2 regions of the Nitratidesulfovibrio sp. D1 genome follow, and region 2 is predicted to be linked to the other one. Evidence: predicted binding sites of a transcription regulator. Region 2 holds the regulator's gene; the other holds the start of a gene.
The links. Region 2 encodes sigma-54, which starts transcription at its own class of promoters, with help from an activator protein. Its sites were predicted from a motif close to CTGGCACGGNNNNTGCTT; they were not measured.
Positions count from the first base shown of each region.

Region 1: the regulator sigma-54 is predicted to act here: its motif matches at 1,615-1,632, upstream of ACR4XJ_RS02285 (YeiH family protein).

Region 1 is NZ_JBPGNZ010000001.1:540,906-545,115, reverse strand. It holds gene ACR4XJ_RS02290 (c-type heme family protein) at 1-1,397, opposite strand, end outside; gene ACR4XJ_RS02285 (YeiH family protein) at 1,879-2,988, shown strand; gene ACR4XJ_RS02280 (biotin/lipoyl-binding protein) at 3,013-3,408, shown strand; gene ACR4XJ_RS02275 (universal stress protein) at 3,669-4,136, shown strand.
Region 2 is NZ_JBPGNZ010000002.1:100,254-104,463, reverse strand. It holds gene ACR4XJ_RS03645 (LptA/OstA family protein) at 1-436, shown strand, start outside; gene lptB (LPS export ABC transporter ATP-binding protein) at 433-1,158, shown strand; gene rpoN (RNA polymerase factor sigma-54) at 1,451-2,893, shown strand; gene hpf (ribosome hibernation-promoting factor, HPF/YfiA family) at 3,018-3,563, shown strand; gene ACR4XJ_RS03625 (PTS sugar transporter subunit IIA) at 3,573-4,022, shown strand.

The sequences.
Region 1 (4,210 bases), on a different contig from region 2:
ATGGAGTCCAGCAGGGCGTTCTGGCGCAGCAGGTTGTCCAGCGCGTCCAGGTTGTCCATGGCGATGCCCAGCTGGCGTCCCACGGCCTGGGCCAGGTCGGCGGTGCCGGGGCCGCTGGCGTGGTCCGCGTCCCAGTACAGGCACAACAGGCCCCGCGTGGTGTCGCTGGTCTGCACCGGGATGAACCACGCGCGCGGGGTCAGGCGCGGCGCGCCCTCGGCCGCAAGGTCGTGCCAGTCGGGGGGCAGTTCCGGCCGCACGGCGCGGTCCGGCCAGGAATGGAAGTCGCTGGCCGAGAGCACGCAGGCGTAGGCCGCCCGGTCCGCCCCGAAGCGCCGCGCGACCAGCGCCAGCGAGGCGGCCAGCAGTTCGCCCTTGCCGCTGCTGCGGTTCAGGCGGTCCAGCAGGCCCACGAACAACTCGACGTCGGTGCGCCGGGCCGTGGCCTCGGTGGCGAGGTCCACGGTGCGCTCGTGGACCATGCCTTCCAGATTGGCGGCGTAGTCGCGCAGCTTGGCCCGCGCCTCGCTGAGATGCCGGGCCAGCGATTCCATGTCGCCCAGCAGGTCGTCGATGCCCACGTCCGGGTGGCCGCGCCGGGGCATGGTCATGTCCGCCTCGTCCGGGAAGTGGCGGCGCATCACCCCGCCCATGCGGCGCAGGTTGTGCACCACCAGCCGGTTGAAGAACACGTGAATCACCGCGAACAGCACCAGCGCCCCGCCCGCGAACAGCACCCCGAACGACACCACCGCCTCGGTCATGCCGCTGACGGCCTGGTCCATGGGCAGGGCCACCATGGTCATGCCCGCGAGGTCGCCGGTCTTGCGCCAGAAGCCGCGCTCCGCCCCGTACATGGACAGCAGCACGGGCGGGGCCTGTTCAGGGTCGCCGTGGCAACGCAGGCACGAGGTTTCGAAGCGCACCGGCTTGGCCGTGATGAACAGCCGTTCCCCGTCCTCTTCGCTGACGTCCTCCACGCGGGTCAGTTCCGGGTCGTCGCGGAACCGGGCGATGATGCCGCGCTCGAACTCCGAGGCCTCGTAGGCGGGGTTGCGCGCGCCCACGGCCACCCGGCGGTAGGTGAAGCGGTCGTGGGCCAGGTTGTTGTCGTTCATCACCGCGCGGGTGACGAACGAGGTGGACATGGCCTCGATGACGAAGGTGTCGTCGGGCATGGCGCGGTACATGGCCGGGCGCAGGGTGTTGCGCACGTAGCTCTGCACCGCCTCGGCCTGCGAAAGGATGAGCGCCGCGCGGTCGCGGGCTTCGTTTTCCACCAGCCGTTCCAGGTGCATGAACAGCGACAGGGCGAAGAACCCGCCCAGGCAGGCGAGGATGAGCAAAAGGCCCAGCAGGAAGCGGGCCTGGAGCGAATGGGGCGTGAGTCGAAACACGGGGCTCCTTGCGCGGGCGCGTCAACAATGAAGGGGCGGGTCCGGCCGCGCGCCCGGCGCGGCATGGCCGTTGTCTAGCACAGGCGGGACAAAGGGCAACCCGCGCGCCGCAAGCTGCGTTGCACCGGCTGCGGGTGCTGCCGCGAGTTAGCAGGCAGGCCGGGGAAGGCGCGGCGCAACACCGCGCAATGCTTGAATCCTGACCTTTACGGCCCGGATGGCCCGCGTCTTGCTCTCGGGGCGGGCGTATCCGGCGCGCGGCGGCCGTGGCGGCGGGCATGGCCCGGCGGCGCAAAGGGGCGCCGCCATGGAGCCTGCCCGCGGTCTCCCCCGGCAGGGGGCGGCAACGGCGCCGCGCACGGATGCGGGAAAGACGCGGGAAAGACGAGAGAAAGGGAAAGGGATGATGCCCCGGCGGCGCGGATCGCGGCCGCCGGGGCATCGTCCGGAAGTCACGCAACCCCCGAGGAGATGCAACGCAATGGAAGACAAGGGGCTTTTCGGCAAGATCCTGGCCATCGTGCCCGGGCTCGCGGTGATGATCGGCACGCTGTACGTGCTGCGCGTGTACGTTGAACCGTGGATGAAGGACGCGGTGGTGTTCGGCAGGAAGGGCTGGCTGGTGCAGGTGCTGAGCCTGAACTACATCCTGCTGTCCATCCTTACCGGCATGTTCTACCGCAACATCCTGTTCGGCGGAAAGATTCCGGCATGGGCCGAGGAAGGCTTCCGCACCACGCGCCTGTTCATCAAGACCGGCGTCATCATGCTGGGCTCGCTGTACACCTTCGACAAGCTGCTGAAGGTGGGCGGCATCGCCATCACGCTCATCGTGGCCTTCGTGTTCGGCACGGCCATCTTCATCCTGTGGCTGGGCAAGCGCCTTGACGCCGACCGCTCGGTCACCGCCACCATGGCCGCCGCTTGCGGCGTGTGCGGCGTTTCCGCCGCCGTGGCCACCGCGCCCGGCGTGCGCGCGAAGCCGGTGGACCTGGCCCTGTCCATCGCCACCATTCTCGGCTTCGGCATCATGACCATGTTCGTCAGCCCGTTCGTCGGCAAGATGCTGGCCCTGTCCGACTACCAGTTCGGCGCGTGGGTGGGCACGGGCATCCTGAACTCCGGCCAGGTGCTGGCCACCTGCCTTGCCTTCAACCCCAACTTCGCCCCCGGCACCGCCGTGGCCTACGGCGAAATCTGGAACGTGGTGCGGGTCATCTGCATTCCGTTCGTGGTGTTCTTCATCACCGCCTGGTACTGGAAGGGCGAGGCCGACGCAGAACACGTCAGCCTCGGTTCCATCCTCGCCTCCAAGTTCCCCATCTTCGTGCTGGGCTTCGTGGGCATGACCGCGCTGTCCTCGCTGCACATCCTCGGCGCTGAAGGCTCCGAGACGCTGCACCTGATGCGCGACGTCATGGCCTGGGTATTCGGCGTGGGCCTGGTGGGCCTTGGCGCGTACATCGACGTGCGCGAGATCAGGGCCGCGGGCGGCAAGCCGCTGCGCATCGGCCTCATCGCGGGCGCCACCAAGTACGTTCTCGCCCTGATCATCATCCTGGCCTTCATTCCGAAGGAAGGCGCCTTCTAGGCCGCCGGCACGAGGAGCACGCACATGTCCGACAAGAAGAAGTCCCTTACCGTATTCAGGAGCGACCGCCACGAGGACGTGGCCGCCATCATCGCCTCGGCCCTCATCGTGGTGGTGGTGCTGACCTACATGGCCTTCATCGTGCCCTCGGTGGGCATCAAGGCCCCGCAGGACGGCAAGCTGGTGGAGATCTTCGTGGCCGAAGGCGCCGAGGTGAAGAAGGGCGACCCGCTCTATTCGCTGGAAGTGGTCAAGAAGAAGTGGGTCAACAACGTGATGGAAGAGAAGGTCGCGGTCGAGAGCTTCACCGCCAAGGCCAACGGCAAGGTGCTGAAGGTTTCCGGCAAGCCCGGCGACGCCGTGAAGAAGGGCAAGCAGGCCATTGTGGTCATGGAGCACGAGAAGGGCACCCTGCCTTAGGGGGGCGCTATGGGCCTTTTGCCCTCTGCCTGCGTCAGAAAGATTTTTTATTCCGGTCGAATACGATAAGAGTATACTCCCTTCATAAAAAATCTCTCTTCCTTGGCAGAGAACAAAAATCCGCATAGCGCAATATCCCAAGATCGCAGGCAATGAGGGCGGCAGGATGATCCTTCCGCCCGGCCGAACCATCACACAAGCCAGACATCCGGCGGGCGGCCATGCGCCGCCCGCCATACGCCTACGGAGAACATGCCCCCATGACGCCTCCCGTGACGCCCCCCATGAAGCTGCTGCTCGCCCTCGACGACGGCCCCGGCGCACGCCGCGCCGTGGACGAGGCCATCCGCATCGCCCGCGAGAAGGGCGCCACCCTGGACGCCCTGTTCGTCATCGACGCCACGTGGGACGTGTTCACCGGGCACGACTGGCTGTCCGGCTGCAATTCGCGCATCGGCTTTCTGGAATACATGCAGGGGCTGGAGGAAAAGGCGGCGGCGGAAAGCGCGCGCGCCTTCCTGGAACTCCGGGGCGACATGCCCGGCGAACTGCTGACCGCGCCCGGCGACGTGGTGGACGTGATCCGCGAGCAGGCCGCCAAGGGCTACGACCTGCTGGTGCTGTCCAACCCGTTTACGCGCGGGCTTGAGGTGATGCGCGACGCCGTGGCCCGGCTGACCCGCGACGCCCCCTGCGACGTGCTGCTGGTGCGGGCCGACACGAAATAGTCCGGTATCGCACGGGAATTTTTCCGCCCGGCCGCCCCTGCCTGCCGCACCCACGTGCCGGGCGGCCGCTGCGG
Region 2 (4,210 bases):
CCTGCACCTCAAGAAGAAGGCCGCCAGGTCCGGCAAGGACAACGCCGGGGGCGACGCGGCCCAGGGTGGCCAGTCAGGCCAATCAGGAATATCGGGGATGGACGCGGGCGAGATCGACCGCATCGTGGCCGAGCGCAACGTGCGCATGAAGCGCGAGAACCGCACCGGCGAATGCGAGAAGGCCACCTACACCGTGGACACCGCCGTGCTGGTCATGGAAGGTAACCCCGTGCTGCACGAGGGCGACAACAGCATCAAGGGCGAGGTCATCACCTTCTACACCCGCGAGAACCGCAGCGAAGTGCGCGGCTCGTCCACCAAGCGGGTGCAGGCGGTGTTCACCTCGTCCGGCGACGTGAACCCCTTCGGCGAGTCCAAGGACAACGGCAAGGATGCCGCCAAGGACAATGCCAAGGCCAAGGGGGCGGCCCAGTGACCTCGGTGCTGCGCGGAGAGGACCTGCACAAGCAGTTCGGCCAGCGCGAGGTGGTGCGCGGCGTCTCGCTGTCCGTGACCCAGGGCGAGACCGTGGGACTGCTGGGCCCCAACGGCGCGGGCAAGACCACCACTTTCTACATGCTCATCGGCATCATCAAGCCCACTGCGGGAAGGGTGGAGCTTGACGGCCGCGACATCGCCGACTGGCCCCTGCACGAGCGGGCCCGGGTGGGGCTGAGCTACCTGCCGCAGGAAAGCTCCATCTTCCGGCGGCTCACGGTGCGCCAGAACCTGCAAATGATCCTGGAGCACACCGGGCTTTCCAAGGCCGGGCAGAAGGAACGCTCGGACATGCTGCTGGCGGACTTCGGCATCACCCACCTGGCCGATTCCGTGGCCATGCACCTGTCCGGCGGCGAACGGCGTCGCCTGGAGATCGCGCGGTCCATGATCCGCGAGCCCAAGTTCATCCTGCTGGACGAACCCTTCGCGGGCATCGACCCGCTGGCCGTGGACGACATCCAGCAACTGATCACCGGCCTGCGCGACCGGGGCATCGGGGTGCTCATCTCCGACCACAACGTGCGCGAAACCCTGCACATCTGCGACCGGGCCTACCTTGTGCACCAGGGCGAGGTGATCCTGGAGGGCACGCCCGCGCACATCGTGGACAACCCGCGCGCGCGGGACGTGTATCTGGGCGAAGGATTCTCCCTGTAGCGGGCCTGGGCATGCATCGTACGCCAGCGGCGTCCTCCGGTTTCCGGGGGTCGCCGTTTTCGTTTGTCTGACAGGGGGTTGCGCGCATGCGCAATGTTGACCCGCGAATCGGCGACAGCGGTTGCATACTTCTTGCTTCTGTGGCATGGTTCACCTAACCTCTTGGGGAAGGGAACACATTTTCACTGTGGGCCGTTTCTTGCTTGACGCCGCGCGCCGCGTCGCGTCGTCATCTCGTTCGGCCTCAACGCAAGGTGCATAGGGCCTCGAAAGGTCCAGGGGTTGTCCACGCATGGCATTGGAACTCAGACAACAGCTCAAGCTCACCCAGCAACTGGTGATGACGCCGCAACTGCAACAGGCCATCCGGCTGTTGCAGCTTTCGCGGCTGGAGCTTGTCGAGACGGTGCAGCAGGAACTGCTGGAAAACCCGTTTCTGGAGGAAACCCAGGACGAGGGACCGCTGGCCGAGACGCCCGACCAGCGTGACGCCGCCAGCGATCCCGCCACCGCCGCAGATGCCGCCTACGACCGCGAGATTGCCCGCGAGGCCGATTGGGAGGACTACCTGGGCGACTTCGCCAGCACCAGCCGCCAGTCCACGGTGCGCGAATCGGAACTGCCGGAGGAGATGACCTCGTTCGAGGCGCGCTACGCCGCCAAGCCTTCGCTGGAAGGGCACCTGATGTGGCAGTTGCGCCTGTCCTCGCTTACCGAGCGCCAGAAGGACATCGGCGAGGTGATCATCGGCAACATCGCCTCGTCCGGCTACCTGCACGCCACCCTCGACGAAATTGCCGAGATGGCGGGCGTGGCCCCGGCCGAGGTGGAGCCGGTGCTGCACGCCCTGCAACGCTTCGACCCCGTGGGCGTGGCCGCCCGCACCGCGCAGGAATGTCTGCTGGTGCAGATAGAAATGCTGGGCTACACGCGCGACAAGGTGCTGGTGGAACTGGTGCGCGACCACCTGGAAGACCTTGAGAAGCGCCGCTACAAGCCGCTGTTGCGCAAGTTCCGCCTGACCATGGAGGACCTGAAGGAATACCTGGACCTCATCCAGACCCTGGACCCCATGCCCGGCGCCAGCTACGGCGGGAGCGACCCGCAGTTCGTCAGCCCCGACGTGTACGTCTACAGGTACGACGACGACTTCATCATCATGCTCAACGAGGACGGCCTGCCGCACCTGCAACTGAGCACCATGTACGAGCGGTCCGCCGCGGCGGCCGCGTCGGCGGGCGAGCGCGAATATTTCCAGGAAAAGATGCGCTCGGCATCGTGGCTCATCAAGAGCCTGTACCAGCGCCAGCGCACGCTGTACAAGGTGGTGGAATCCATCGTGAAGTACCAGCGGGGCTTTTTCGAGGACGGGGTTTCGCGCCTGAAGCCGCTCATCCTCAAGGACATCGCCGACGACATCGGCATGCACGAATCCACGGTCAGCCGCATCACCACCAGCAAGTACGTGGCCACCCCGCACGGCATCGTGGAGTTGAAGTTCTTCTTCAACAGCGCGCTGGAACTGGACGACGGCAGCCAGGTGGGTTCCGAGAGCGTGAAGGCGCTGATCAAGAAGCTGATCGGCGGCGAAGACCCCAAGGAACCCCTGAGCGACGAGCGCATCGGCGAAATTCTGAAGGAACAGCTCAAAGTCAATATTGCCCGCAGGACCGTTGCGAAGTATCGTACTGCCATGGACATTCCCTCCTCTTCCAAGCGGAAGGAACTGTTCTGACGGCCCGTGCCCCCGCGCCCGACCCGGCGACCAGGGGGGCACCCGTCGCCGGCGGCGCATCCGGCAGCCGCACCCCGCGTGCGGGCCGCGCGCCGCATTCCCCCTCTCACCACTGGAGGAGCGTATGAACATCGCCTTCACCTTCAAGAACTTCGAACCCTCCGACCACCTGAAGAAGTACGCCCGCCGCCGTCTTGAAAAGCTTGGCCGGTTCGTCGGCAAGTCCGCCCTGGACATGCAGGTGAACCTTTCCGTCGACAAGTTCCGCCACAAGGCGGAAGTGCAGATGGCCGGCGACGGGTTCACCCTGTCCGCCGTCGAGCAGTCCGAAGACATGTACGCCACCATCGACCTGGTGCTGGAAAAGCTGGATTCGCAGCTGCGCAAGCAGGTGGAAAAGCAGAAGGACCGCCGCCGCTCCGTCCAGTCCGAAAAGGTGGGCAAGGGCATCGACGTGTTCACCTTCAGCACCATGGGCGAAGGCGAGGACCGCACCATCGTCGGCACCGACCACTTCGCCCCCAAGCCCATGCACGTGGACGAGGCGGCCATGCAGCTCGACCAGGGCGACAACGAATTCTTGGTGTTCCTGAACGCCGAAGTGGAACGCGTGAACATCATCTACCGGCGTCGCAACGGCGATTTCGGCCTTATCGATCCGGTCGTCTAGGCGTCATACATGAGGCTTTCGGAGTATCTTCACGATGATCTGATCCTGCCCGAGCTCTCCGCCGGCACCAAGAAGGAAGTGCTGGCGGAACTCGTGCAGGCCGTGGTGCGGCGGCATCCCGAAGTGGATGCCGCCGTTGCGCTGGGCGTGCTGCAGGACCGCGAGGGCCTGGGCACCACCGGCATCGGCGACGGGGTGGCCATCCCCCACGGCAAGCTGGCGTCCATCGGCGACATCGTGGTGGCCGTGGGGCGCAGCGTGCCCGGCCTGGACTTCGACGCGCTGGACATGAAGCCCTGCCACCTCTTTTTCCTGGTGCTGGCCCCGGAGCAGGTGGCGGGCATGCACCTGCGCATCCTGGCCCACATCTCGCGCCTGCTGAAGGACCCGCAGTTCCGCCGCGCCATGCTCGAGGCGCCGGACGGCGAGGCCTTCCGGGCCATCATGCGGACCACCTGATCCGTGACGCGTGACCCATGACGCGGGCACGCCGGAACGGCGGGGCAGGGCGGTCCTTGGCCGCACCGTCCGCCGTCAGGCCGTAACGCGCATGCTCCACCTGTAACCGCCAGCGTACATCGCAGCGCCCACCGCAACGGCATCCGGCACGGGCCGCCCGAGGAGTCCGCCATGCCCACCAAGGCCAC